2 regions of the Pararhizobium sp. P1_E7 genome follow, and region 1 is predicted to be linked to the other one. Evidence: riboswitches for the same ligand, from Rfam matches in the RefSeq annotation. Region 1 holds a riboswitch; the other holds the start of a gene.
What was found. A riboswitch is a leader RNA that binds a small molecule or an ion and turns the genes downstream of it on or off. The one in region 1 is predicted to bind thiamine pyrophosphate.

Region 1 (14,655 bases):
ACAGATCATGGGCTTCGCTGGCCAGATGCAGCCGGATTTCCGGCACATGCGGCGGCGTCATGATATCGGTATTGGCACGGATGAAGGTTTCGGGATCGGTTTTCATCGGGTGGTCTGGATTCCGGTTGGTTGCGCCGGGTACTATCCGGCGGCGTCCGCTAAGTGAGAGCCCCTCACCCTAACCCTCTCCCCGCAAGCAGGGAGAGGGGACGACGGAGGTCGCCGCTAGTCCCTTCTCCCCGTCAAACGGGGAGAAGGTGCCCGAAGGGCGGATGAGGGGCATTATTAAAGGTGAAACACATCACCGCGGCGGATTATCCAGTCCGCCAAGCCGGCAGATTTCCAGGTATTCTTCTTCGGTAACCGGCTGCACCGACAGCCGCATCGACGTGACCAGGGCCATCGTCTCGAATTTCGGATTGGCCTTGATGTCCTTTAGCGACACCGGGTTGGGCAGGTCGCAGACCGCGCGGATATCGACGCAGTCCCAGCGGGCATCACCATCAGCAGTCGAATCCGGATGCGACAGTGCGCAGACTTCGGTGATCCCGACGATCTCCAGCCCCTCGTTCGAGTGGTAGAAGAAGCCCTTGTCGCCGATCTGCATGGCCCGCATGTTGTTGCGCGCCAGATAATTGCGCACGCCGGTCCATTCGGTTCCCTTGGCGCCCGCATCCTTCTGCATCGCCCAGGACCATTTGAACGGCTCGGACTTGTAAAGCCAGTAACCCACGCTCAAGCCTCCGGCTTGTTGAAGACCCAGTTCCAGGGCTTGATATCGACATTGGCGAACAGGCCGGCCTTGGCATAGGGATCGGCGCTGGCGATGGTCCGCGCGTCCTCGATCGTTTCCGCCTTGATCACCACCAGGCTGCCGTTCGGCTTGCCTGCATCGTCAAGGAACGGACCGGCAAAGGCCAATGTGCCCTTGGCATTGAGATCGTTCAGAAACTCTACATGCGCAGGACGGGCGTCCATCCGCACCTGCAGGGCATTCGGCTTGTCGGTGCACAGAACGGCAAACAGCATCGTATTCTCCTTGAGTGATTATTCCTGCGTGATCGGGCGCGACATCAGCTGTTCCAGCGCCGTTTTCACATCCATCTTTCCATCGATGATCGCAGCCACCGCCTCGGTCACCGGCATATCGACGCTGAGCTTTCTGGCAACATCGGCAGCGACCGAGGCTGCAAACGCGCCTTCGACCAGTTCGCCCGAATGCCCCTTGGCGCTGCCGCTCTGGCCAAGCGCAATGCCGTAACGCAAATTGCGAGACTGGTGGCTGGTCGCCGTCAGCACCAGATCGCCAAGACCCGACAGGCCGCGCACCGTATCGGCCTCGCCGCCGCGCGCCGCGACGAAGCGCGACATTTCGGCCAGTCCGCGCGAAATCAGCGCCGCCCGGGCCGAATCGCCAAGGCCGGCACCCTCGACGATGCCGCACGCGATCGCCAGCACATTCTTCAATGCGCCGCCCAGCTGGACGCCGATACGGTCGGCGGAGGGATAGAGACGGAACGTCGCGCCCGACAGCGCCTCGGCAAGATCCGCCGCGCGCTCGATGCTTCCGGCCGCAATGACCATGGCCGTCGGCAGGCCCTTGGCGATATCGGCGGCGAAACCCGGCCCGGACAGCACCGCGACATTCTGCAGATGCAATTCTTCCTCAACGACATCGGTGAGCAGACGCCCGCTGGCGCGCTCCATGCCCTTGGCGCAGATCACCACGTCCGCACCCTTGCCGATAAACCCGTTAAGGGATCGAGCCGCTTCGCGCTGCGCCTGCGACGGCATGGCGAACAGAACGATGCCGGCCCCTTCAAGCACTGCCGGATCGTCGGAAACATCAAGCGTTTCCGGCAGGTCGATGCCCGGCAGGGCGCTGTCGTTGCGGCCGGTTTCCTTGAAATCCTCGACGATGCTTTCGCGGCGGGTCAGCAGCGTCACCGGCACCTTGCCGGATGCGGCTGCAACAGCAGCCAGCGCCGTTCCGAACGCGCCGGAACCAACGACGACAATACGATCCGTCCACACCGCGTCTGCCATCACGCCTTCGCTCCCCGTTTGCCGAACCCGATCAGGGCCTTCGCATCTTGATCCAGCGGCCAGCGCGAACGCGGCGCTACATCCAGATCATCCGCAGGCAATCCCGCCGCCATCCGTTCGGCACCTGCCCAGGCAATCATCGCCGCATTGTCTGTGCACAGTTGCAAGGGCGGCGCGATGAAACGGAAGCCGTTCTTGTCGCAGAGTTCCTGCAGCGTTGCCCGCAGCACCTGATTGGCTGCAACACCGCCGGCAACCACCAGCGCCGGATGCTCGACAGTGCCGGAAAATTGCGCCTTGAACCGGGCAAGCCCCCGGCCGATGCGATCCTTCAGCGTGCGCGAAATCGCCTTCTGGAAGGAGGCGCAGATATCGGCAATATCCTGCTCGCTCACCGGTGCTATCGACTGGGCTGCCTGGCGAACGGCCGTCTTCAGACCGGAAAATGAAAAATCGAGGCGGGCTTCGCCGACCAGCGGACGCGGAAAGGAAAACCGGTCCGGGTTGCCGCTTTTTGCCGCATACTCGACGGCCGGACCGCCCGGATAGGGAAGGCCCAACAGCTTCGCCGTCTTGTCGAAGGCTTCGCCCAGTGCATCGTCGATGGTGGTGCCCCAGCGCTCGTAGACGCCGACATCCTTCACAAGGATGAGCTGCGTGTGGCCGCCGGAAACGAGCAGCATCAGGTAGGGAAAGGCGAGCCCGTCAGTCAGCCGCGCCGTCAGCGCGTGGCCTTCCAGATGATTGACGGCATAGAGCGGTTTTCCAGAGGCGCGCGCCAATGCCTTGCCGGTCATCAGCCCGACAAGCAGGCCGCCGATCAGACCCGGGCCGCTGGTGGCGGCGATCGCATCGATATCCGACAGTGTCACGCCGGCGCGCAAAAGCGCCTCCTCGATCAGCGTATCGAGCGCCTCGACATGGGCACGCGCGGCGATCTCGGGCACCACGCCGCCATAGGCGCTGTGCTCTTCCAATTGGCTCAAAACCACATCGCCAAGGATCTCGCCATGACCGTTTTCATCGCGCACGACGACCGAAGCGGCGGTCTCGTCGCAGCTTGTTTCGATACCAAGGATACGCAGGCGGGCGGACATGGGCAGTTTACTCGAATATTGCGGTCGCGGGGAAAGGCGGATACACGGAACTCCGGTAACAACGGATCGCAGTGGATGCAAACAAAACCTTTCCGGATCGGCACGCGGGGCAGTCCCCTGGCGCTGGCGCAGGCCCATGAAACGCGGGACCGGCTGATGGCCGTGCATGGCCTGCCGTCCGAAATGTTCGAGATCGTCGTGCTGTCGACCATGGGCGACCGGATCACCGACCGCTCGCTGGCGGCGATCGGCGGCAAGGGTCTTTTTACCCAGGAACTGGAGGATATGCTTATCTCCGGCGGGTTGGATTTTGCCGTGCATTCCTCCAAGGACATGCCGACCAAGCTGCCGGCCGGCCTGTTCCTTTCCGCCTATCTGCCGCGCGAGGACGCCCGCGACGCGTTTGTCGGCCGTACCGCCGCGAAACTCCTGGACCTGCCGCCAGGCGCCACCATCGGCTCTTCGTCGCTGCGCCGCCAGGCGCTGATCAAGCGTCTGCGCCCGGATATCAACGTCATCACCTATCGCGGCCTGGTCGATACAAGGCTGAGAAAACTGGCGGAAGGGCAGGTTGATGCGACGCTTCTGGCATTCGCCGGCCTGAAGCGTTTGGGCAAGGACAATGTGCCGACCGAACTGCTTGATCCGGAGATATTTCCACCGGCGCCGGCGCAGGGCGCGATCTGTATCGAAAGCCGCATCGGCGACGGCAAGGTCAATGCGCTGCTCGAAGCGGTCAATGATCGCAGAACCCATGAAGCCGTGACCTGCGAACGGGCGTTTCTCGCAACGCTCGACGGCTCCTGCCGCACGCCGATCGCCGGCTACGCCGTCTCCGATGGCAACACGATCCGCTTTTCCGGCATGGTCCTGACCCCGGACGGCAGCGAGTCTTTTCGCGTGAGCACCGAAGGCAAGGCATCCGATGCCGAACAGCTCGGCGCAAAAGCCGGTGACGATATCCGCATCGATGCGGGACCGGATTTCTTTTCGAGCTGGACCTGAGCCATGCCTGTCCCCTTGCGCGTTCTTGTCACCCGGCCGCAACCTTCGGCGGCGGCAACGGCGGCAAGGCTCGAAGCGATGGGGCACGTGGCCGTGCTTCTGCCGGTCATGGAAGCCGTCCATCAGCCGCAGGCCGCGTTGGAGGCGCTTGCCCATCCCCACAGCGCCATTGCGGTGACCAGCGCCGAGGCCTTTCGCGCCCTTGCGTCCGAAAAGGCCGAGCTTGCGCCGTATCTGCAAACACCCGTCTACTGCGTCGGGCCGGCAACCGCGCAGGCGGCGCGGCAAATGGGCTTCCGAACGGTTATCTCCGGCAGCGGCACCGGGGTGTCCCTGGCCAGGATCGTCACAGCCGCATCGGCAAACCTCGCCGGCGGCCTTGTTTATCTTGCCGGCTCGCCGCGCTCGCCTGCTTTCGAGGCCGGTTTGCGGGCAGCGGGCATCGCTTGCCGCACGGCCGAAACCTACCGGATGTCCGCCATCGCCTATGCGCCCGAAACCGTCGAACGGCTGCTTCGCCCGCCCATCCCGGACGTGGCCCTGTTCTATTCGCACGAAACAGCACGGCATTTCTTCGCCCTGCTTTCCCCTAAGGCAGCAGGCGCGCTTTCCGGTATCCGGCTGATCTGCCTGAGCGAGCATGTCGCAAACGCCATACCCTCGGGCTTCGGTCCGGTCGCCATTGCCACGGAGCCCTCCGAAGAGGCGCTTCTCGCCCTGCTCTGACAGTTTCGGCAAGGAGCAACGGCGCCTGCTCACTGCAACGGGCAGGCAAGGAATTGTCGCTTGGGGGCTTTCCCTATCCCTGCCGCATGTCTAGGTTTAATACCAAGTCTCGATGATAGAGACTTGGTATAAGACAGTACGTCACGTTCATGCGATAACGGAAAGAGATCATCATGGGACCGGAAAAACCTCCGCGCCGCTCGAAATCCGATCAGGAGCCGTTGACGATCGACCTGGAAGCCAACACGGCGGCAGCCGAAGGCGCGGACAGAACCGATGCCGCCGCTGAACGCGAAGCGGTTGTCAACGAGGCGGCTGAAATCCGCGCCGGCGAAGCCGATGAAACCGTGCGCGCCGACATTCCCGAGCCGGCCGACATTCCGGAACAAGACAATGATGCGCCCGAGGCCGATGAAGAGGACGCGCGCGCCGAGGCTGCAGCGGCAGCCTTTGCCGAAGAGCCGACCTCGGCCGCAACAGCGGCGGAACACCCGGCCCGGCCGTTCCATGCCGAACCGCGCCGCGTGTCCAATTCAGGCGCCCTTGCCGCCGGCATCCTCGGTGGGTTGATCACGCTTGTCGGCGCCGGCGGCCTGCAATATGCTGGCGTCATGCCCTCGCTTGGTCCGGGCGGTGGCAACACGGCCATCGAGCAGAGCCTTGCCAGCGATATCGAAGCCCTCAAGGCCCAGCTTGCCGCAGCACCCGTTCCGCAGGCGGCCGCCGATCTCGGCACGCTTGAGGCCCGTATCGCCGCGCTTGAAAAGACGGCCGCTGAAGCCGGAAACGGCGCGGCCGCCGATGTTTCGGGACTCGATGCCCGGATTGCCAACCTGACCGGCGAGATCGCCACGCTGAAATCGGCGCTGGCCGATGCGCAGCAATCCACCGAGACGGCGAAATCCGAGCTTTCGACCCGGCTTGATGCCGCAGAAAAGAAAATCGACGAACCGGCGAGCGACGTTCAGCTGGCCCGCGCCGTGGCCGTCACCGCGCTGAAGACGGCGATTGACCGCGGCGGACCGTTCCTTGCCGAACTGGACGCGCTGAAGAGCATCGCCGCGAGCGACCCGGCCGTTACCGGTCTCGCCGAAGATGCCAAGACCGGCATCGCGCCCCGCGCCGATCTGGTGCGCGATTTCCCGGCGGTTGCCGATGCGATGCTGGAGGCAACGCAGCACAGCGATCCCAATCAGGGAATTTTCTCTCGTCTCATGGACAGCGCCTCCTTAGCTATCCGCATCCGCCCCGTCGGCAGCGTCGAGGGCGAAGGCCCTGAAGCCGTCGTCGCCCGCATCGAGGACAAGCTGACCAATGGCGACTTGAAGGGCGCGAGCCTCGAATGGGCCGCCTTGCCGGAGCCCGCAAAGGCAGCCGGTACCGATTTCAAGACGAAGCTCGACCAACGTATCCGCGTCGAGGGTCTGATCGGCGCCACCGTTGCCGGTGCCATGACGGCCAACCAGGGCTAAGGAGGAGTTCATGATCCGTATTCTGTTCTATGTCCTCATCGTTCTGGCGCTTGGTGCCGGCTTTGCTTGGCTGGCCGACCGTCCCGGCGAACTGTCGCTGATCTGGCAGGGCCAACGCATCGAGATGAGCCTGATGGTGGCGGCAACCCTGCTTGCCTCGCTGATCGCGGCCGTTCTGATTGTCGTGTGGTTCCTCCGTGTCGTCTGGCTTTCCCCCCATTCGATCTCGCGTTATTTCCGCGCCCGCAAGCGCGACCGGGGCTATCAGGCGCTCTCCACCGGTCTGATTGCCGCCGGGGCCGGCGACAGTGCGCTTGCCCGCAAGATGACCGCCCGCACCCATGGGTTCCTGAGTTCCGACCAGGAGCCGCTGATCCACCTGCTTGAAGCGCAGACGGCGCTGATCGAGGGCAAATACGACGACGCCCGCAAGAAATTCGAGCTGATGGCCGACGATCCGGAAACCCGAGAACTCGGCCTGCGCGGCCTTTATCTCGAAGCCAAGCGGCTGGGCGCCAACGAAGCGGCCCGCCAATATGCCGAGCGCGCCGCCGACAAGGCGCCGCACCTGCCCTGGGCAACGCTGGCGGCATTGGACTATCGCAGCCAGACCGGCCAGTGGGATGAAGCGATCCGCCTCCTCGACCAGAGCCGCACGGCACATGTCATCGAGCGTAAGGAAGCCGACCGCAAGAAGGCCGTGCTTTTGACCGCCCGCGCCGCCGAAAAGCTGGAAGCCGATCCGAAGGGCGCCCGTGACGATGCGTCGGCGGCGCTGAAGCTTGCCGAAGGCCTGATACCCGCCGGACTGGTCGCCGCGAAGGCGCTGTTTCGCGAGGACAATCTGCGCAAGGCGGCCGCCATCCTGGAAAAGCTCTGGAAACAGGACCCGCATCCGGAAGTCGCCAGGCTCTATGTCCGCGCTCGCAGCGGCGATTCGGCCGCCGACCGGTTGAAGCGCGCCAATAAGCTGGAGGCGTTGAGACCCAACAACCCCGTGGCGCTCGCCGCCGTTGCCGAAAGTGCGCTCGAAGCGCGCCAACTGCCGCTTGCCCGCTCCAAGGCGGAGGCCGCCGCCCGCATCCAGCCGAATGAGGGCGTCTTTCTGCTGCTCGCCGATATCGAGGAAGCCGATACCGGCGATGACGGCCGTATCCGCCACTGGATGAACCAGGCGCTGAAAAGCCCGCGCGATCCGGCCTGGACCGCCGACGGTGTGACAGCGCCGGAATGGCTGCCGGTCTCGCCGGTCAGCGGCCGCCTCGACGCCTTTGAATGGAAGCAGCCGATCGCCCAGATTGCCGGGCCGGTCGAGGAAGGCACGCCCGACGCCGCAGACGCTGCGATTCGCAGCCTGCCGCCGGTTGCGGTGGTCCATCCGCGTCAAGAGCCGCAGCCTGAACGAGCCGCAACACCGTTCAAGACCAGTCCTGTGATCGAAGCCGGAGACACAGCGCCGGAAACGGTCAGGACCATCGCCGTGCCGGCGCCGAGCGAATCGGTGATCGTGCCGCAGACGGTGAAAGTCGAGCGCCAGCCGCCGACAACAAGGACGGCCCCAGCCAAACCTGCTGAAGGCAAAAAAGAGGACAATGTCGTCGAACCCTTCTTCGGCCGTCCGCCTGATGATCCCGGTGTTCGCGATGACAACAACAAGTCATTGGAAAAGACGACATTTCGCCTTTTTTGAAAAGAAACCCAAATTTTTTTGACGGAAAAGCATGTTTGAACGTTTTCGAACTTTCCTCGATAATCTGACCGGCAGCGGGCCGTCGGCGATAGAGCCGGGCGACCGCCGGATCGCCATCATGGCGCTCTGCATCCAGGTGATGGAGGCCGACGGCGAAATCCACGAGAAGGAGCGTAAAAAGGTGCGCTCGATGATCAAGGATCACTACAAGCTGGACGATGCGGCACTCGACGCGCTGATCGCCGCGGGCGAAACCGCCGAAAGCCAGGCCATCGACTTCTTCCGCTTCACCTCCGACATCAAACGGCATTTTTCCGAGGAGCAGCGGATAGACCTCGTCGGCATGCTGTGGGAGATTGTCTATGCCGATGGCAAGCGCAGCGAGATGGAAGACCACGTGATCTGGCGGATCGCCGATCTGCTCGGCGTTTCCGGCAGGGACAGGATCATCAAGCGGCAGGAGGTGGCCGCCAAGCTGGACATCGTGGAGGAGACCACCGCGCAACAGGAAAAGTGAAATGCTTTTCGACGACCGCACGTTCTATGGGCGCAACACCGGCAAGCCGGTCCTGATCATCCTGCATCAGGAACACTCCAGCCCCGGCCGTGTCGGACACCTGCTGCTGGAAAAGGGGTTCAGCCTCGATATCCGCCGCCCGGTGCTCGGCGACCCCCTGCCCGCCACGCTGGATGGGCATGCCGGCGCCGTCGTTTTCGGCGGGCCGATGAGCGCCAATGACGAAGAGGACTATGTCCGCCGCGAAATCGACTGGCTCTCCGTCCCTTTGACCGAAAACAAGCCTTTCCTCGGCATCTGCCTCGGTGCCCAGATGCTGGTCCGCCATCTCGGCGGCGTGGTCGCTCCGCACCATGAAGGGCAGGCGGAAATCGGCTGGTATCCGTTGCACGCCACCGAAAAAGGCCGCGCCCTGATGGAATGGCCGTCGATGGTCTACCAGTTTCACCGCGAAGGTTTTGACCTGCCTGCGGGCGCCGAACTGCTCGCCTCCGGCAGTATCTATCCCAACCAGGCCTTCCGCTATGGCGACAATGCCTGGGGCATCCAGTTTCATGGCGAACTGACGCGGGTAATGATGCATCGCTGGGTCGTGCATGGCGCGCACCGGTTCGAACTGCCCGGTGCGCAACTCGGCCGCGCCCATCTGGAAGGCCGCATGGACCACGACGCGCCGCTGCGCGCCTGGATGGACCGGTTTCTCACCCATGTCTTCCAGCGGCAGGCAGAGAAGATCAGCGCTTGAGCAACTGAATGCTCCCTGTTTCCCTCTCAAGGGGACCGTTGCAAATCGCTGAGATGTGATCCCCTGCCTGTGTTGGCACCGCAGTCCAAATGGGCTGGCGGCGCAGAGGCAGGTTCACCGGCGACCAACACAAGGATGCGCCAGGGTTATGCAACGATCCCCTCTGGGAAGAAGAGGAAACCGTCGCTCCCCGACCGTATCAGTTCTTGCTCATGGCGGCGAGCCACTCGTCGATCCAGGCCTTGCGGTTGGCGGCAACTTCGTCGGACGACATCAAAAATGTCTTTTCCGGCGTCACCAGCTTGCTAAACGCCTCCGGCAGCGGCTCCTTGACGGCGGCGACCGGCATCATCCAGTTGGTTGTCGGGATGATCGATTGGAACTCAGGCCCCGTGACGAAGGCAAGAAATTCCTTGGCCAGCGCCGGGTCCTTGGCAGCCTTCGTCATGCCGGCCACTTCGATCTGGATGTAATGACCTTCCGAGAAGGCTGCCGCCTGATAGCGGTCGGTCCCTTCGGCGACCATGTGATAGGCCGGTGAGGTCGTGTAGGACAGCACCATCGGCGCCTCGCCCTTGGTGAACAGGCCGTAGGCTTCCGACCAGCCGGGGGTGACGGTCAGCACACGATCCTTGAGCTTTGCCCAGGCGGCGGCGGCCTCGTCGCCATAAACCGACTTCACCCACAAAAGCAGGCCGAGCCCCGGCGTCGAGGTGCGCGGATCCTCGATGACGATCTTCTGGTTCGCATCGCCCTCGACCAGTTCCTTCAGGCTCTTCGGCGGCTCCTTCATCACCTGCGTGTCGTAGATCACGGCAAAATGGCCGTAGTCATAGGGAACGAACGTATCGTCGCTGAAACCACCGGGAACCTTGACGGCCGAGGTATCGATACCGTGCGGCGCAAAGAAGCCGGTCGCCTTGGCTTCGGAAACGAGATTGGTATCGAGGCCAAGCACGATATCGGCCTTGGAGGACGCGCCTTCAAGCTTCAGCCGGGTCAGGAGCTCGACGCCATCGGCGACGCTGACATAGGAAACCTTGCAGCCGCAGGTTTTCTCGAACGCTTCCGCGACCTTGGCGCCGGGCCCCCATTCGCTGGTGAAGCTTTCATAGGTGTAGACCGTCAGCACCTTGTCTTCGGCAGAAGTGGAAAACGGCGTGGCGAGGGCAGCGAATACCGCGATGAATGGAATGATTGCCTTGCGCATCCGCGCCTCCTTTATAAATCCAAAATTGGGAAGAGGGCGCTCAATTGTGCCGTCTAATCCCTCCGCCGGTACAAGCCGGATCAGGTTCTTCGGGTTGGCTTGACAAAGCCTCTCAGCCGAACGTCCCAAGGAACGAACGGCACCCCGTTAGAGCAGGAGGAGGTTTAGACCCGGGCGAAATGCTTGGCAAGTGGTCGGTGGCAAGGGGTGGGTTAATCCCCTCACGCCGCCGGCTTTTGCGGCAGCCGCACGGCCTTCAGGCTGATGGCCGAGATCAGCGCGATCAGCGAAATGCCGCCGGCCGTCAGAAACAGCGGCATGAAGGCGGCGGTATAGCTTTGCGCGACCAGCTGGCGCGTCGCTTCCGGCAGCATCGACAGCACCAGCGGCGTCAGTTTCTCGACATCGGCGACACCCGGGATCGCTGTCGTCCCGCGGGCGAGGCCTGCCGCGATGATGGCGCCGTAGATCGAGATGGCGATCGAGGCGCCGCCCATGCGCGACAGGGTGACGGCACCGGTGGCGGCACCGACATCGCCGCGCGACGCAATGTTCTGGACGGCGATGATCGGTACCTGCTGGCCAAAGCCGATGCCGATGCCATGCAGCGCCATGACGGCGCAGATGACAAGAAGCGGCGTGCCGGGCTGGATCTGCGAGAAGATCGTCAGTGCCAGCACCGTCAGGCTGGCGCTGACGATCGCAAACGGCTTGTAGCGGCCCGAGTGCGAAATCAGCCGCCCCGCCGTCAGCGAGCCACAGACGATGCCGCCGGTCAGCATGATGAACAGCAGCCCGGCGAGCGACGGCGTCAGCCCGGTCGTCGTTTGCAGGAACAGCGCGAAATAATTGACCATGCCGATGCCGACGGCGCCGCTCGCCAGCGAAATCACCAGCATCAGGCTGAAAGTCGGATTGGCAAACAGTGTCAAGGGCACGATCGGTTCGGGCGCCCGCCGCTCGACAAAGACCCAGGCTGCCGCGCAAACCACGCCGAGCGTAACGATCGCCAGGCTGCCGAGCGAAAACAACGAGCCGAACAGTTCGGCGCCATCGCCCAGGAGCACGGCGCAGGTGACCGTACCGGCCAGAAGCATCGCTCCGGCATAATCGATCGCCGGACGGCGCGTCGGACGGCGATAGGGCAGGAAGATGAACAGGCCGGCAAGCACCGCGATGCCGATCGGAATGTTGATGAGAAAGATCGAACGCCAGCCGAACAGGTCGCTCATCGTGCCGCCGAGCACCGGACCAACGGCGCCGGACGCCATCAGCACGAGGCTGGAATAGCTTTGGTACTTCGCCCGCTCGCGTGGCTCGAACAGATCGGCATTGATGGAGAAGATCGACACCATGATGCCTCCGCCACCCAGCCCCTGCAGCACGCGGGCGGCAATCAGCGTGTTCATCGAGACGGCGAGCCCACAGGCGATCGACCCCAGCGTGAAGATCGTTACCGCCGCGATCATCACATATTTGCGACCGAACAGGTCGCCGAGCTTGCCGTAGAGCGGCATGACGGCGCAGGTGGCAAGCAGATAGGCCGAGCCGATCCAGCCGAAGCGTTCCATCTGGCCGAACTCGCCGACGATGGTCGGCAGCGCGGTCGCAACGATCTGGTTGTCGAGCGTCGCCATGAACAGCGCCGTCATCAGGAAGAAGAAAAGGGTCAGGCGAAGCGCGGGGCTCGATACGAGCGGCGCCGGTGTGACATGCATGTCCATCAGAGATATCCGGTTGCTTTCGGCAATTTATGTGCTCTTAGCATATAATTGTCAACAGCACATTTATGCGCAACGCATATTCATGCTTTATGAAACCGGCTCGTTTTGCTAGGATGAGGCATGGATCACGCATCTTCCACATTGGACAACACCACAGAAACCGGGGAACCGGAGGCCAGCCGCGCCTTGATCGCTCAATCGATGGGCCGCTGGCGGACGATGGTCGGCAGACGGGTGCTCGCCCGCCTGGTCATCAGCAATGTCGCGCCGAGCCTTGAAATCACCCATCTCGACGTCCTCGAGGCCGTCCGGCGGGCTAGGCCGGAGGGCGAGGTAACGGTCGGCACCATTGCCGAAATGATGCGGATCGACCCCTCGCGCGCCAGCCGCATCGTCGGCGAAATGGTGACGCGCGGCGCACTCAGGCGCGAAGCCTCGCAGGCCGACGCCCGCCGCATCGTCGTCGTGATGACCGAGCTTGGCCAGCAGCTGGTGGCCGAGATACAGGCGGTCAAGCGCGGCGTCATCGAAAGCGTGCTGACGGAATGGCCGGAAGAGGACGTGACCGCCTTTTCCCACCTCTTCGACAGGTTCGTCACATCGTTCGAACGGGTCTGCAGCACCCGCGAGAAGGACAATACGGATTGACGAGGTCAACTTCCTCTTCTCGCCAGCGGGGGAAGAGGAAGATAGCGTGACGGCCGCCAAGCCATAAGCAAATACACGCCTGCCCCTTCCCCTTGCGCCCCTGTTTACGCTATGGCCTTGCGCCATGAGCAAACAGGCTTTTGTAATCTTGATGGGCGGCCCGCTGACGCCGACGGACAGGCTCGCCGCCCAGCTGGCCGGCGCCCGCGTCATTGCGGCCGATGGCGGCATGCGCCATGCCAAGGTGCTGGGCCTCAAGCCGGAACTCTGGGTCGGCGATTTCGATTCCACGCCGGAAACCCTGATCGCCGAATGGCCAGATGTCATCCGCGAGCCATACCCCTCCGCCAAGAACGAGACCGACGGCGAGATTGCCGTTGCCGGCGCCTTGGCACGCGGCGCCCAAAAACTCATTTTGGCCGGCGCGCTTAGCGGTGAACGCAGCGACCATGCCTTCATGCACCTGCTCTATGCGGCCAAGCTCGCCGAAGACGGCATCGACATGCTCCTCACCTCCGGCGAAGAGGAAGCCTATCCGCTTCTGCCGGGCACCTTTAAGATCGGCCTGCCGAAGGGCAGCCTGTTTTCCATCCTCGGGCTCGATACGCTGACCGGTCTTTCGATCGAAGGCGCCCGTTATCCGCTCAAGGATTTCCATCTGCCGTTCGGCTCCTCGCGCACTGTTTCCAATGTCGCCGAAGGCACCGTCCGCTTCACCCTTTCCTCCGGCCGGGCGCTGATTCTTGCCCGTCCTCAAGACTTTTCGGGAGCCTGACCATGGCGCCACCCATTCTGAAACTCGACGATATCTTCCTGTCCTTCGGGGGCACGCCGCTCTTGGCCGGCGCCAACCTGCAGGTGGAACCGGGCGACCGCATCTGCCTCGTCGGCCGCAACGGTTCGGGCAAATCGACCCTGATGAAGATGGCGGCCGGCCTTGCCGAACCGCAGACCGGCGAAATCTTCCGCCATCCCTCCGTCACCATCCGATACCTGCACCAGGCGCCGGATTTCGACGGCTTCGACAGCGTGCGCGCCTATGCCGAAGCGGGCCTTGGGCCCAGCGACGATCCCTACCGCGTCGCCTATCTTCTGGAACATCTCGGACTGACCGGCGACGAGGATCCCGCCCAGCTGTCCGGCGGCGAAGCCCGCCGCGCAGCGCTGGCCCGCGTCATGGCACCGGAGCCGGATATCCTTTTGCTCGACGAGCCGACCAACCATCTTGACCTCCCCACCATCGAATGGCTGGAAGGCGAGCTGATCAAAAGCCGCTCGGCCCTCGTCGTCATTTCCCATGACCGGCGCTTTCTCGAAAAGGTCTCCAATTCCACCGTCTGGCTCGATCGCGGCCAGTCGCGCCGCTTGAACCAGGGCTTTGGCTTCTTCGAGGCCTGGCGCGACAAGGTGCTGGAAGAAGAAGAGATCGAACAGCACAAGCTCGGCAAGGAAATCGAACGCGAGGAACACTGGCTGCGCTATGGCGTGACGGCAAGGCGCAAGCGCAACATGCGCCGCCTCGGGGCGCTGCAGGACCTGCGCGCCAAACACCGCGGCCATTCCGGGCCGCAAGGCTCGGTCCAGGCGACTGTCTCGGATGCCCGCGAATCCGGCAAGCTGGTGATCGAGGCAGATCAGATCACCAAGACCTATGGCGGCCGCAGTATCGTCGCGCCGTTCTCGATCCGCGTCCATCGCGGCGATTGCATCGGTCTCGTTGGCCCGAACGGTGCCGGCAAGACCACCCTCCTGAAGATGCTGACCGGCCAGATCAA
Region 2 (14,655 bases), on a different contig from region 1:
GTCAGAATCTTTCCATCGTTCGGCCGCTGAAATTCATGCTGCGCGCCGACTTCGGCAAAGACCAGAAATGGTTGACCGTCCGACAAGCGGAAGTACCGACTGACCTCCGTCGATAGGGACAGGACGCCATAATTATAGCTGTCACCCGGAAGGGAAACGCTGACAGGAAGGTTAAGGATGCTACCCGAGAGATCATAATCGTCGTTTTCGACGTGTGAGAACATCACGGACGCCTTGGGACGGAGGAAATACGCTCCGAGCTTATATTGGCCGTGCAGAGAGATGTCGCCGGAAAAACGCTCCGAATCGTAGTCGCCGCTGAGCACGCTCAGGTCTACGTCGTTACTGAAACGACCATAGGTTAGGGATCCGTCGATGGCCCAGTGTTTAGACAGGCGATAGGCCGCATACGGTCCGAAGCTGAACCCGTCGGTATCGATATCCAAAGAACCGTTGAAGGCATCGGTGGAGCTGTCCTCCAATGAAAAGGACATTCCAACGACAAGGTTGTCGGCAATCCGACGGTCGAGACCCAGGTCCAACGAACGGGTAAACGTGTCGCTGTTGCGGTCGTAGCGTTCGTCGGAAATGTCCGCGAACCGCCCATCCCACCAGAAATTCCAAAGCGACGGCGCCGCCAGATCCCGGCCGGGCGTCAATGGCACCTGGGATGACTGGCCCGCACTCTGTGCTACCGCTTCTTCGGCAGCGAGGTCCCGGCAGATTGGCAGGTCGCGCTGTTGCTTGTTGGAATTTATCGACCGAGGGTCGATACAGGTATCCGGCGTCTGGGCTGCGACCACGCGGCCGCCTCTGGTGGCGGTCGGGGTGCGCGGCGTGAACCCCGGAAACACCGGTTGCGGGTCGATGTCCGGTCGGCCATCGGGCCAGTCGAACGCCGGAAACACCGGCTGCGGGTCGATGTCCGGTCGGCCATCGGGCAAGTCGAACGCCGGGAACACCGGTTGCGGGTCGATGTCCGGTCGACCATCGGGCAAGTCGAACCCCGGGAACACCGGTTGCGGGTCGATGTCCGGTCGACCATCGGGCAAGTCGAACCTCGGGAACACCGGTTGCGGGTCAATATCCGGCCGGCCGTCGGGCCAGTCGATGTTCGGAAGGATGCCGCTACGCACCTGGTTCTGCGAGTCGAGCAGGCACGGTTTTCCGCTTGAGATATCATAGAGTTTGTGCGTCCCGCCGTTCCCGTTCGAAACGACCGGCGAAAGCGAGAGGTGGAGGCCACGTTTGTCTTTGTTCCAAGTATCGACGGTTTGATTGCCCTGAGCCGCGTCAAGGCCAAAGGATCCAGGGCTGGTTCCAGAAAGCCAGACGGAACGGCTCCCCCCTTGCGTATTTCCAAGATACGCCAAGCCCCCCCCGTGAACCGCAGTTCGCGGCAAATGCTTCGCCAAAGGTCCCCAACGTGGAGAGGCTGACGATCAGCGTCCCAACAAAAAGGACATTAAACCACGCTTGTCGATAGATACGACTCTTACGCATGTTTCGCCACAACCTATCGCATCGCGCTTCCCCATCTGGTGGCAAGTTCGGCGTCCAACTGCGTCGCGAAGTCGGCACATAAAAACTACTCCGATGTGGCAGGGGCTTACCTCCAGCGTGATTCCGCCTTGTTCCGTAAGACTTGGAGAATTCATTTTGTGCGACGCTGTCATGTCGTTCGGCAAGATGCAGCCCAAAAACATTAAGGCCGGCGCTGCTGGCCTTGGCTAAGTTCTTGTAGCGGGAACCGCCTACTAACCCCCTCTAGGTCCGACATAACAGCAACCTTTAAACTCCTTTTCTGCTGTCTTACGCTCTCCCAGTTTCGATCAATTTGGGAGATGCGAACATGTACGAACATGTTCCTTGAGGTGTTCCGGAAGCTGTTTCGGCAAGATGCCATTCAAGATGAGGACAAGCTTTGCCCCGCATCGACCCGAAACTGATCCCGCCAGCCGGGTAGCGTTGAGCAAGACGTGGTGGATACCATGACAGAGACGATTTCTCAGGAGGCCGGGGCTTCCGCCCGGCAGGCCCCCTCGCGGAACATCGGCGAGTTTCTCTCTTCTTGCGGCGGTCCGTTCTATCGGTTGCAAGGGCAACTTCCGTGAATTGCACGGCTGAACCGTGCAAAAGCCGTGCACTTTGTTCTCGTCTGCTCGCGTAGCAAACCTGGCCAGCAGGAACCTGATGGGACACGAGCGCGATTTTTTAATGTGTCTTACTGTAGAGATTGCCCACAGTGCCCTGATTGAGGAAACCTGCCGTGAAATTGTTCGACTGGCTGATGGGATATAAACCGGCGCCGAAGGGCGTGGACCGCCAATCGACGGCAGCGCTTCGCAAGAATCTTCTCGCCATCAATAGAAAGACTGCGCCGTTCATCATTCGTGACGGCAAGCCGGAAGGCGTCGATCTCGTCGCGGAATGGAAGATCGTTGATGCCCGCTGGTATGAACTATTTGCCAAAGCCGGGCTGCAACGGGTGTTCAAGGTGTTGATGAAATTCGATGCTGCCGCTTGCGAAATCCGCGCGGTCGATCAGGAATGGTCCGTCGAATGGCGCGCCGGCGTGCCCGCGCTTGCATTGAGTGCTAATGCGTTTCGCGGCCGAAAGTGGGAAAAAAGCTTCGACATGGTCTTCGCCTTCAAGGAAGATTTGTCCTACGGCAAGGTTTACGAATATCGCTTCGATACCGCCGAAATAAAGACGCCCCTGATTGACGCCGCTCATCGGGCCGGCTGGAGTTGGAGAAGCGTGGCGTTCGGGAAATTGTAGGCCAGCGTCTAGACCGTGCCATCGCTGCCGGCAATGTGCCGCCGCGGGTATCCTGCGGAAAATACCGGTCTATGCCTTCCCCGATGGCCTTTCGTCTCTTCCTGCCCACAGTGCGCCGCGTTCAAACATCGTCTTCATCTGCGGCACGTCGAATTCGTCAGCCGTATGGCCGAGTGCGCTGTAGAAGACGCGGCCCTTGCCGTAGTGCCGCTTCCAGACGACCGGCATGACGACGCCCTTGATCCCATCGAAATGCGCACCGTCAAACGTGGTTGTTGCCAGCACCTCGTTGCTCGGATCGACATGCAGGTAATATTGCTCGGAACGGTAGGCAAAACTGCCGATGCCGGCGACGATCGGATCATCCGGCTTGGCGATGTCGATCCGGTAGTCGATGATGCCGCCCGGATGGGAAACCCATTGGCCACCGGTCATGAACTGGTATTCCGGCTCGTTGCGGAAGCTGTCGCCCATCGTACCGTGAAAACCGGCAAGGCCCGTGCCGCCACGGACCGCAGCGACGAGGTTTTCCAGTTCCGGCTTTTCGATCGCCGACATGGTGATGACGGGAACGATCAGGTCGAGCCGGGCAATCTGCGGATCGGCAAGGGCTGCTGTTCCCTGTTCCAGCCGCACGTCAAATCCATGGCCGGTCAGGATCTCCTTGACGATATCAGCGCTGCGGGCGGGCGTATGGCCTTCCCAGCCACCCCAGAAGATCAATGCCGTCTTGCTCATGATGCCGGTCCTATTTCGCTGTGCCGAAAGGCAGATCGCTGCGCATCGGTGCCGGCTGAGATCGACGGCGCCGATCATGCCCGTTCCGATTCGTCCGCATGGTCTCCTGCCACGATGCGGCGCCATTGTTGACGTGCCGCAACGCGTTTGTCACCCCCTTCCAGCCAGGAAGCATCATCCCGCCGGAGGCTGGAGACGGAACGTTCCGCGGGTGCGTTCGCTTGGCCATCCTCCTTTCAAAAGAGAGGATGCGATTCTGTGTGATTTTGGTGACTGGTGGCCGAGATGTTGTGGGCGCATGATCCGGGCTGCCGGGCTGCCTTTGAAATGTCCTAATAACAGGTAAACAGTTGAACGTCCGTCATCCGCAACCGGTCCGCGCCTTGGGCTTGACCTGCGTTCATTCCCTCAGCTGGGCTGGGTTGCGAAACATGCGATGACTTTTAACGAATCTATCGACTGAACGGCCGCATTGGCGGTCACGGTTTGAGAAGGAAAAATGATGAAGAGAACTCTCGCTTTGGCGTTGACCACCGCGACCCTGGCTGTGGCGGGCGGGTTTGCCGCTAAGGCCGCCGATCTGGCAGCCGGCGCGCCTGCTCCGAGCTATGAAGAGAGCGATACGCGCGGCGGCGTCAAGATCGGTTACCTTGAATGCGATGTCGGCGGCGGCGCTGGTTACGTTCTTGGCTCGGCCAAGGACATCGATTGCACGTTCCATTCGTCCATCGGCGGGGAGCGCACGGATCATTACACCGGTGCTGTCAGGAAGATGGGTGTCGATCTGGGCTTTACGACGCGCAGCAAGCTCGTCTGGGCGGTGCTGGCGCCGACGGCCGGGTACCATCAGGGTTCGCTCAGCGGTCTCTATCAGGGCGCGAGTGCGGAAGCGACCGTTGGAGCCGGCATCGGCGCCAACATCCTGGTCGGCGGCACCTCGGGCTCCATTCACCTCCAGACGATCAGCGTGACGGGGCAGCTTGGCCTCAATCTTGCTGCCGGCGGCACATCGGTGACGCTCACAGCCGTCAACTAAAACGTCTCGCTTTCCCCCTCCGTCACTTCGGAGGGGGAAAGCTCAAAAGCTGGCTGTGCGTAAACATGCCGCCTCAATTCAGTCTGCCAGTTCGGGATTGTCCGTGCGCAAGCTTTTGGGCCTGAGCAAGCGGATGGCTTTGCCCGCCGGGCTGCTCTGGAGCTGCAGTGTGCGCGTAAAGAAACGATTGCCGGAAGCCACCCTGCCGATATTCACGATTGCCGCATGACCCAGTTCCTGCTCCATAAAGGTCAGGACTTGCTGGTAGGCATCGCGATCCAGGGTGTCGAGTGCCTCGTCAATGATGATCCAGTTTGGTTTGTGCAGTCCGAGCCGCGCAATGGCCAGAAGCCTGATTTCGACTTCGTTGAGCTTCAGCCTCGTCCGCATGTCCTGATCGAAGCTGTTTTGTAACTTGCTGAGACCAACCCTGGACAAGACCGATACCAAATCGGCTTTTTTGAAACGGCCTGGATTTTCCGGATAACTGAGGACGTCTTCCAGCGTGCCGGGCGGGAAATAGGGCGTTCGCGGCACAAAGGCGATGTCTTCGCCGCGGGGTAGGGCAATGCGCCCGTGTCCCCAGGGCCAAAGACCGGCCAGAGACCGGAAGAACGGCGCTTTTTCAACATCTGAGTCACTGGTCACGAGAACGCGGTCGCCGGGCCGGATTTCGACATGCTGATCGGCGAGCTTGATGCAGCCCGAGGGCAGCGCAATTTCCAGGCGGTCGATGGTCAGGCGGTCGCCGTCAGCCTTGGCAAATTCGATGCGCTTGTCGTTTTCGTGCCGTTCGTCGGTCATCAGGATGGCAGACCGGAAGGCGGCGACGCGAAGCAGTGTCGCCCGCCAGTCGGCGATGCTGTCGATATTATCGACAAACCAGCGCAACGACGCGTTCACCTGGTTGAACGCGCCGACAGCCATCATCAGGCCACCGAAACTGAGACCGCCGTTGAAATAGACCGGGGCTGCGATGACGATCGGCGCGACGACAGTCACCCAGCCATAGCCGGACGTGACCCACGTCAGCCGTGTCAGCGCCATCATCAGCTTGTTGCTGATTTCCAGAACCGAGGCGAGATCGCGCTGCAGACGGCGCTTTTCGTTGCCTTCGCCGGAGGACAGCGAAACCGCCTCTATATGCTCATTGACGCGCATCAGCGAGAAGCGCAGGGCAGCTTCCCGCGCGTAGTGTTCGCCGTTGATCTTCACCAGAGGACGTCCGACGAACCAGCTGAGCGCCGCCGCTGTTCCGGCGTAAAGAAAGGCCGCCCAGACCATGTAGCCGGGGATGTTGAGATCGTAGCTGCCGATATGAAAGATAAATCCGGCCGAGAGCGACCACAGGACGCCGACGAAGCTGGCAAGCAGAATGCCTGACTGGAACAGCCCGACGGTCAGGCCAGCCGTCAGGTCGGCGAGATGGCGGGCGTCCTCATGCACACGCTGGTCGGGGTTGATGCCGATGGAGCCGGCATTGGCAAGACGAAAGGCGCGCGCGGGCTTCATCCACTCGCCGATGAGATCGAGCGTCAGGCCTTCTCTCAGCTTGATGCGGACCCACTGGTTGAGCCAGGTCTGCAGCACATTGAGGATCAACAGCGTCCCGGCAATCTGGCCAAAGGTGACGAATTGCAACAGGAACGCCGACAGATCGCGCCGCTCCAGCGTATCGTAGAAGGGCTTATACCATCGGTTCAGCAGGATCTGCCCGAATGCGGTCGCCAGGATGACGGTGACGATCCCGATGGCGAGCCATATGATGGTCTTGCGGACAGGCGAGGCGATGAAAGCTCGCTGCATCATGCGGAGCTGCTCGAAAAATGGCTGCTCGTCGTCTGTCTCTACACGCTGGTTACTCTTACCGTTCATGTCATGCGGCATCGGCGCGAATCTCTCCACCACGGTCTTCACCTCCGAAATATAGCGCGTCTGAAGCGCTACCCCTAAGAAAGAATAGCAGGGGAGCATGGTGCGAAGCAGTCCAAAGGACTCGATTGCCGGCTATCATCGCAAATTGACGGGGAGATTGCTGTTCACATTTCGCGGAGCATGCGGTGCACAAAGGCTTTGCCTTCCGCGACTGCGACGCAAAGCGTGTCGCCGAGGGCCAGACGGGCGGCGATTGCGCTGGCCAGCATGCAGCCGGTGCCGCGCATTGTCGCGGCAAGGCGCGGCGAGGCGAAGGATTGACCGGCATGGTCCGCCCGGAAGAGGATATCGATGGATTCCGCCCCATCGCCATGCCCGCCCTTCACCAGAATTGCCTTTGCCCCCGCCGCCAAAAGGCTTCTGGCCTGATCGTCCACGCTGGCCGAAGATGGGGTTCCTGCCGATGCTGCCAGCACCGAAAGCTCCGGCAGATTGGGCGTGATGAGGGTGCACGACCGGAAAAGCCGACGCAGGCTGTCCGTTGCGTCCGGGGTCAACAGGGCGCGGCCGGATGTCGACACCAGAACCGGATCGAGAACCACTGGAATGCCGGGATAGTCCACAAGCACCGCCGTAACGGCGGCAATCGTTGCTGCGGTCGCCAGCATGCCGATCTTGATGGCTGCGACAGGATTGGCTGACAACGCGGCGCGCATCTGCTGCGCGACACGCTCTGGCGCCACGGCATCGACATGCTGGACATGATCATGCGTCTGGACGGTCACGGCTGTTATCGCCACCGACGCCTTCACACCAAGGGCCGCCAGCGTCTCGATATCGCGAACGATACCGGCGCCGCCGGAGGAATCCGAGCCCGCGACCGCAAGCACATGCGGCATGCGCTTCAAGCGAGCCACCTCATCGAAAGCGGGCCGTGCGCGCGATCCACTCCCGCACGCGTGCTTCAGGATCGGCATTGAGGGTGATGTCGGTGACGACGGCGGCGCTGTCGGCGCCTTGGGCAAAAACGCTGTCGATACGACCGATTTTGATGCCGCCGATTGCCACCAGCGGCAGGGAGCCGATGCGGTTCTTCCAGCCGCGCAATTTCTCCACCCCCTGTGGCGCCCATTTCATCTTCTTTAGGATTGTCGGCCAGACCGGCCCAAGCGCCACATAGTCTGGTGCTGCCGCAAGCGCCGTCTCCAGCTCGGTCTCGTCATGGGTCGAGACCCCGAGTTTGAGTCCGGCAGCGCGAATCGCGGCGATATCGGCCTCCACGAGATCTTCCTGGCCGAGATGGACGAAATCGCAGCCTTCCTCGATCGCCAGCTGCCAATAGTCGTTGACAATCAGCTGACAGCCATGTGCCGCGCAAATGGTCTTCGCATGGCGAATCGTCTCGCGCAGCTGAACCTCGCTGCAATCCTTCATGCGCAGTTGCACCAGTTTCACACCGAGCGGCACGAGGCGGTCGATCCATTCGGCGCTATCGACGATCAGATAAAACGGATCGAGCTTCATGAAAACACCGCCTTGCCTATAACCGGGGTTGAGGGCACCGCCATGTCGCGCGGCTCCAGCATGCCGGCGTGAAATGCCGTTCGTCCCGCCTCGATGGCGCCGGCGAAGGCCGCGGCCATGGCGGCGGGATCCCCGGCACCCGCAACGGCGGTATTGAGCAGCACGGCATCGAAGCCCAGTTCCATGACCGTCGCCGCATGCGACGGCCGGCCGATACCGGCATCGACGATCAGCGGCACATCGGGGAAGCTTGCCCGCATGCTGCGCAGCCCCGGCAGGTTAACCGGCCCCATGGCCGAGCCGATCGGCGCACACCAGGGCATCAGCACCTGGCAGCCCGCTTCCAGCAGCCGTTCCGCCACGACAAGATCGTCGGTGGTGTAGGGGAAGACCTTGAAACCTTCATCGCTGAGAATACGCGCCGCCTCGACCAGCGCGAAGACGTCGGGCTGCAAGGTGTCGTGGTTGCCGATCACTTCGAGCTTGATCCAATCGGTGGCAAAGACCTCGCGGGCCATCTTCGCCGTCAGCACGGCTTCCGAAACCGTGTGGCAGCCCGCAGTGTTGGGCAAAACCCTGACACCGAGCGTGCGGATGAGCTCGAAGAAGGCGCCGCCGGCGCGGCTGCCAGCGGTTTCCCGGCGCAGCGATACGGTGACGATACCGGTTTTCGAGGCGCGGACCGCATCGGCAAGGATGGCGGGCGAGGGGTAGCGCGCGGTGCCGAGCAGCAAGCGCGAAGAAACGGAGGTTCCGTAGAGCGTCAGCATCGTCATCCTCCCTGCATCGGCGAAAGGATTTCGACACGGTCACGGTCAGACAGTGCGAAATTTGGTCTGTCCTCGCGGTGCACCAGTTCGCCATTGACGGCGGTCGCCAGCCAGTCGCCCTCGAAATCCAGAGAGACCAGAAGGTCGGAAAGGACGGAAATATCGGTTTGATGGTCTTCGCCGTTGATCGTCAGTTTCATCTGCCTGCTCCGATCTGAAGGGGATTGATGTGGGGTGGATTGGCAAGCGGGATACCTTGGGAAGAACGGGGGGCTCGTTGCCAAGTTTGCGAATCGTGCGAGGCGGCGATATGGGCGGCGACCTCCATGGCAATCGACGGCGCCAGCAGAAAACCGTGCCGATAGAATCCGTTGACCCGGATGGTCTCGCCATTGCTTTCGAGGCGCGGCAGGTTATCGGGGAACGCGGGCCGTACACCGGCGCCGGTTTCGATCACGCGCGCCTCACCGAATGCGGGGTGCAGCGCATAGGCTGCGTTCAGAAGTTCCATCAGCGAACGCGCGCTGACCGGGCCGCGATCCTCGCTTTCAATCATTGTTGCGCCGACCATGAAGACACCATTGCCGCGTGGCACGATGTAGAGCGGAATGCGCGGATGCAAGAGGCGGAGGGGGCGGGACAACGTCACATCCGGCGTCTCCAGCATCAGCATTTCCCCCCGAACGCCCCGCAAATCTGCCGTTTGACCTATGCAATGGGCTCCGGTGCAATCGACGATATGGTCGAACCCCGCGCCTGAAAAATCCGGAGCCACATTGAAATGAAACCGCACGCCCATCGCCGCCAGCTTGCCGAAAAGGCCGGTTATCGCGCGCCTGGGATCGAGATGCGCTTCTTCGCGGAAGAAAAGCGCCTTGCGGAACCTGCCGGCAAGGTCCGGTTCCAGGGCGGAGATGTTATCATTGCCCAGCCAGTCGAAGGTGGACGTGCGGGTGGCGAAACGGGATAGTTCGGCCGCATCGCGTGGTGGCGCGACCACCAGCGTGCCGTTGCGGACGACATGGCCGGGCAGGGCGCCGTCCCACCAGTCTGCAGCACGGCAGCCGAGCGTTACCACCGCTTCAGGCGCGCTTTCCCGCTCGCACCAGGGCGCCAGCATGCCGCCGGCAAACCAGGAGGCGCCGCCGCCGGGCCGGGCCGCAATCTCGGCAACCGCGACCTCGATGCCTTTGATGGCAAGTTCATGGGCAACCGTGAGGCCGGCAACGCCGGCCCCCCTGATCAGGACGCGCATGGTCACTCTCCGGCCGGCGCAACCGTTCCATCGGGCCCAAGCGGCATATAGAGCGCGCCACCCGCCTGGAATTTCGCCGCCATCGCCTCCAGCCCTTCCTTCTGTGCCTCGGCACGGATGTCGTGGGATATCCGCATGGAGCAGAATTTCGGTCCGCACATCGAGCAGAAGTGCGCCACCTTGTGCGCTTCCTTCGGCAAGGTCTCGTCGTGGAAGGAGCGGGCTGTCTCCGGATCGAGAGACAGGTTGAACTGGTCCTCCCAGCGGAACTCGAAGCGGGCACGTGACAGCGCATCGTCGCGCAACTGGGCTGCCGGATGCCCCTTGGCGAGATCGGCGGCGTGGGCGGCGATCTTGTAGGTGATGACGCCGACCTTGACGTCGTTGCGGTCGGGCAGGCCCAGATGCTCCTTCGGCGTGACATAGCAGAGCATCGCCGTACCGAACCAGCCGATCATCGCAGCGCCGATACCCGACGTGATGTGATCGTAGCCGGGAGCGATATCGGTCGTCAGCGGCCCCAGCGTGTAGAAGGGTGCCTCGCCGCAGACTTCCAGCTGCTTGTCCATGTTTTCCTTGATCTTGTGCATCGGCACATGGCCGGGACCTTCGATCATCACCTGGCAGTCCTTCGCCCAGGCGATCTGGGTGAGTTCGCCGAGCGTTTCGAGTTCGGCAAACTGCGCGGCGTCGTTGGCATCGGCGATCGAGCCGGGACGCAGGCCGTCACCGAGCGAGAACGTCACGTCATAGGCGCGGGCAATGTCGCAGATCTCGTCGAAATGCTCGTAGAGAAAGCTTTCCTTGTGGTGATGAAGACACCACTTGGCCATGATCGAGCCGCCGCGCGAGACGATGCCGGTAACGCGGTTGACGGTGAGCGGGATGTAGGAGAGCCGCACGCCGGCATGGATGGTGAAATAATCGACGCCCTGCTCGGCCTGCTCGATCAGGGTGTCGCGATAGACCTCCCAGTTGAGGTCTTCGGCGATGCCGCCCACCTTTTCCAAGGCCTGGTAGAGCGGCACAGTGCCGATTGGAACCGGCGCGTTGCGGATGATCCACTCGCGGATATTGTGAATGTTGCGGCCCGTCGACAGATCCATGACGGTATCGGCGCCCCAGCGTGTCGCCCAGACCATTTTCTCGACCTCTTCCGCCATCGACGAGGTGACAGCGGAGTTGCCGATATTGGCATTGATCTTCACCAGAAAGTTCCGGCCGATGATCATCGGTTCGGATTCCGGATGGTTGATGTTGGCCGGAATGACGGCCCGTCCGCGGGCAATCTCCTGGCGAACGAACTCGGCCGTAACGTGATCCGGAATGCGCGCGCCGAAACTCTCGCCGTCGCGGATGAGCGCTTCCTTCGCTGCCTTGCGGCCGAGGTTTTCGCGAATGGCGATATATTCCATTTCCGGCGTGATGATGCCGGCGCGGGCATAGGCGATCTGGGTGACGGCCTTGCCGTCCTTGGCTTTCAATGGATGGTTGCGGATTGGAAATTCCGGCGTCAGCCGTTCGCCGGTGGCAAAGCCGTTGTCTTCTGGCTTGACGTGCCGGCCGTCATAGGCCTCGACATCGCCGCGTGCGACAACCCAGGCCTGACGCTGCCGGGGCAGGCCCGCGTCGATCGAGACGATATGCGCCGGGTCCGTGTAGGGGCCGGAGGGATCATAGACGGTGACGGGCGGTTCGCCCGATGTCGGATGCACGGAAATTTCGCGCATCGGGACACGAATGTCCGGGTACAGTTCACCCGGGATATGCACCTTGCGCGAGGCCGGCAGAGGGCCGGTCGTGACGGTCGGGGTAATGTTCTTTGCGGCAATAGTCATGGTTGAGGCTCCAAAGGTTGGAGACCCAGTCATCAGAGCCGGAATGATGAAAAGACGCTGACAGGAATCCGCACGCAGAGTCCCAGTCGCTACAGCGCTTGCACCGTCCCTACGCCAGTATGAACTGGATCAGGTTCAACGGGTCACTGCGCTGCTTGAAGGTGGCAAAGCCACCTGTCACGCCAGCAGAATCTCAGCCCCTTGTCGGGACCCCCCTGGTGAATGCGCCAAGTTAGGCATAGTTTTGGACAGAGCGTCAAGGGCCGTCCGGCGCGTCGATCTCCACTCTTCTTCCGGTTCCAGCTCGAAGACTGTGAAGATGTCCAATGATTTCAATCGCGGTCTCGACAGCGCCGTCACGGCAAATTATCTATAAAAAATGACCTCAGCGAGCGAAGACACGATTGCCAGCCGCATCAGCCGCATCCTTGCCGATAGGATCGTGACTGGACAACTGGATCCGGGCACGAAGCTGCGGCAGGACCATATCGCCGAGGAATTCGGAACCAGCCACGTGCCCGTGCGCGAGGCCTTCCGCCGGCTTGAAGCGCAGGGTCTTGCCGTCAGCGAACCGCGCCGCGGCGTGCGGGTCGCGTCCTTCGATTTGAAGGAGGTTCGCGAGGTCGCGCAAATGCGGGCAGCACTTGAAGTGCTGGCGCTTCGCCATGCGGCGCCGCATCTGACGCCCGCCATTCTGGATCAGGCCGAGGAGGCGACGGTCGCAGGCGACAATTCCCGTGATGTCCGCTCGTGGGAGGAGGCCAACCGCCGCTTTCACACGCTGATTCTGACGCCGTGCGGCATGCCGCGCCTTTTGGCTGCCATCAGCGATCTGCATGCCGCCAGCGCCCGTTTCCTGTTCGCCAGCTGGCGGTCGGAATGGGAAGTCCGCACCGACCACGACCACCGCGCCATCCTGGCGTTTCTGCGTCAGGGCAATATCGAAAACGCCGCTCCCGTTCTCGAGCGGCACGTGCAATGGATCGGGCAAAAGCCGGTCCGCAATGCCTCCGGCACCACGCGCGACGCCTTCGCCATCGTCGGCTGAAGCCATTTTCCATTTTCTTTTCCCATGATTTTTGCCGCTCCCGGCGCATCCGGCAGGTTTTGAAAGCCCGTATTGCGTGAAATTAATGGCTGCGCACCAAAAAGTTGGTTGCGATTTTATGGCCTCCGCTAAATTATAGATAATATTATTCTTTAATCTATCATGTGGGGTGCTTTGATGCTGAGAGAAGAAAACCGATCCGACATCTCGGTTGAACAGGGCGGGATAGGCGGCAGATCCTGGCAGGATGGCACCGAACCCACAGGGGTTTCTCTCGATCAGGCAAGAATTATCTATAATTCTCCCTTCAACGATTTGCTTTTCCAGGCGCAGACCGTCCACAGAGCGCATTTCGATCCGAACGCGGTGCAGATCAGCCGGCTTTTATCGATCAAAACAGGCGGTTGTGCCGAAGACTGCGGTTACTGCAGCCAGTCGGCACATGCCCCGACCGGCCTCAAGGCCTCCAGGCTGATGATGGTCGAAAAGGTTCTCGCCGAAGCGCGCAAGGCAAAGGATGAAGGCGCCAGCCGTTATTGCATGGGGGCCGCCTGGCGCAGCCCCAAGGATCGCGACATGGAAACGCTGGTGGCGATGGTCGCAGGCGTCAAGGCGCTTGGGTTGGAGACCTGCATGACGCTCGGCATGCTGTCGCCCGAGCAGGCGGGGACGCTGGCGGATGCCGGCCTCGATTATTACAACCACAACATCGATACGTCCGAAGAGTTCTATCCACAGATCATTACCACGCGCACCTTCGCCGACCGGCTGGAAACGCTCGCCAATGTTCGCGAGGCCGGCATGAAGGTTTGCGCTGGCGGTATCCTGGGCATGGGCGAAACGACGGACGACCGCATTTCCATGCTGGTGACGCTCGCCAACCTCCCGGAGCCGCCGGAAAGCGTGCCGGTCAACATGCTGATCCCGATCCCCGGCTCAAGGCTTTCCAATGCCGAACCGGTCGATCCGGTTGAATTCGTCAGGACCATCGCGCTCGCCCGCATTCTGATGCCGCGCTCGCATGTCCGCCTCTCGGCCGGGCGCACCCAGATGAGCGATGAGATGCAGGCGCTCTGTTTCTTCGCCGGCGCCAATTCGATCTTTGCCGGCGACACGCTGCTGACGGCTGAAAATCCGGGCGAGGACCACGACACGGCCTTGTTCCGCCGCCTTGGTCTGAAGCCGATGGAATTGGAGCCTGCCGAATGATGTCCGCGCAAGGTCTTGCCCGCTACGAAACCACGCTGGCGGGGCTGGAGCGCAAGGGCAGGCGGCGCACATTGGTGGCGCAGACCGGTGCCGATTTCAGCTCGAACGACTATCTGGCCTTCGCCGGCTCAGCGCGGCTGGCGGCAGCGATTGCGTCTGCGCTTAAGCGCGGCGTACCGGCCGGTGCCGGCGGCTCTCGGCTGCTGCGCGGCAATCACCCGGAGCACGAGGCCCTGGAGGCAGAAGCGGCGACCTTTTTCGGAACCGGGCGCGTCCTTTATTTCGGCAGCGGCTATGCTGCCAATACCGCGCTCTTCTCGACCCTGCCGCAGCGTGGCGACCTCATCGTGTACGACGCATTGGTGCATGCCAGCGTCCATGAGGGAATTCAGGCGAGCCGGGCGCAGGCCGTGGCCGCCGCCCACAACGATGTCGAAGCTTTTGCGCAGGCGATCGAACGCTGGCGCGGCACCGGCGGAACCGGCCATCCCTGGATTGCCGTTGAAAGCCTCTATTCGATGGATGGCGATCGCGCGCCGCTGACGGAGCTTGCCGCCCTTGCCGAAAAGCATGGCGGTTT

Region 2: another riboswitch for thiamine pyrophosphate. It lies ahead of thiC (phosphomethylpyrimidine synthase ThiC); the one in region 1 lies ahead of thiB (thiamine ABC transporter substrate binding subunit).

Annotation. Positions count from the first base shown of each region.
Region 1 covers NZ_JBFUBH010000023.1:19,833-34,487, reverse strand. Annotated here, with positions in the region: gene AC1D17_RS19115 (class I SAM-dependent methyltransferase) at 1-106, opposite strand, end outside; gene AC1D17_RS19110 (EVE domain-containing protein) at 302-733, opposite strand; gene AC1D17_RS19105 (YciI-like protein) at 736-1,029, opposite strand; gene AC1D17_RS19100 (NAD(P)H-dependent glycerol-3-phosphate dehydrogenase) at 1,048-2,046, opposite strand; gene tsaD (tRNA (adenosine(37)-N6)-threonylcarbamoyltransferase complex transferase subunit TsaD) at 2,046-3,143, opposite strand; gene hemC (hydroxymethylbilane synthase) at 3,219-4,148, shown strand; gene AC1D17_RS19085 (uroporphyrinogen-III synthase) at 4,152-4,874, shown strand; gene AC1D17_RS19080 (COG4223 family protein) at 5,048-6,346, shown strand; gene AC1D17_RS19075 (heme biosynthesis HemY N-terminal domain-containing protein) at 6,357-8,036, shown strand; gene AC1D17_RS19070 (tellurite resistance TerB family protein) at 8,068-8,553, shown strand; gene AC1D17_RS19065 (glutamine amidotransferase) at 8,555-9,298, shown strand; gene thiB (thiamine ABC transporter substrate binding subunit) at 9,498-10,508, opposite strand; TPP riboswitch at 10,549-10,665, opposite strand; gene AC1D17_RS19055 (MDR family MFS transporter) at 10,730-12,232, opposite strand; gene AC1D17_RS19050 (MarR family winged helix-turn-helix transcriptional regulator) at 12,353-12,880, shown strand; gene AC1D17_RS19045 (thiamine diphosphokinase) at 13,005-13,655, shown strand; gene AC1D17_RS19040 (ABC-F family ATP-binding cassette domain-containing protein) at 13,658-14,655, shown strand, end outside.
Region 2 covers NZ_JBFUBH010000009.1:9,868-24,522, forward strand. Annotated here, with positions in the region: gene AC1D17_RS12265 (autotransporter outer membrane beta-barrel domain-containing protein) at 1-1,373, opposite strand, end outside; gene AC1D17_RS12270 (hypothetical protein) at 2,270-2,782, shown strand; gene AC1D17_RS12275 (ThuA domain-containing protein) at 2,852-3,520, opposite strand; gene AC1D17_RS12280 (DUF992 domain-containing protein) at 4,023-4,556, shown strand; gene AC1D17_RS12285 (ABC transporter ATP-binding protein/permease) at 4,635-6,464, opposite strand; gene AC1D17_RS12290 (hydroxymethylpyrimidine/phosphomethylpyrimidine kinase) at 6,596-7,330, opposite strand; gene AC1D17_RS12295 (thiamine phosphate synthase) at 7,350-7,955, opposite strand; gene AC1D17_RS12300 (thiazole synthase) at 7,952-8,725, opposite strand; gene thiS (sulfur carrier protein ThiS) at 8,728-8,925, opposite strand; gene thiO (glycine oxidase ThiO) at 8,922-9,980, opposite strand; gene thiC (phosphomethylpyrimidine synthase ThiC) at 9,983-11,818, opposite strand; TPP riboswitch at 11,907-12,045, opposite strand; gene AC1D17_RS12320 (GntR family transcriptional regulator) at 12,198-12,866, shown strand; gene bioB (biotin synthase BioB) at 13,044-14,075, shown strand; gene AC1D17_RS12330 (8-amino-7-oxononanoate synthase) at 14,075-14,655, shown strand, end outside.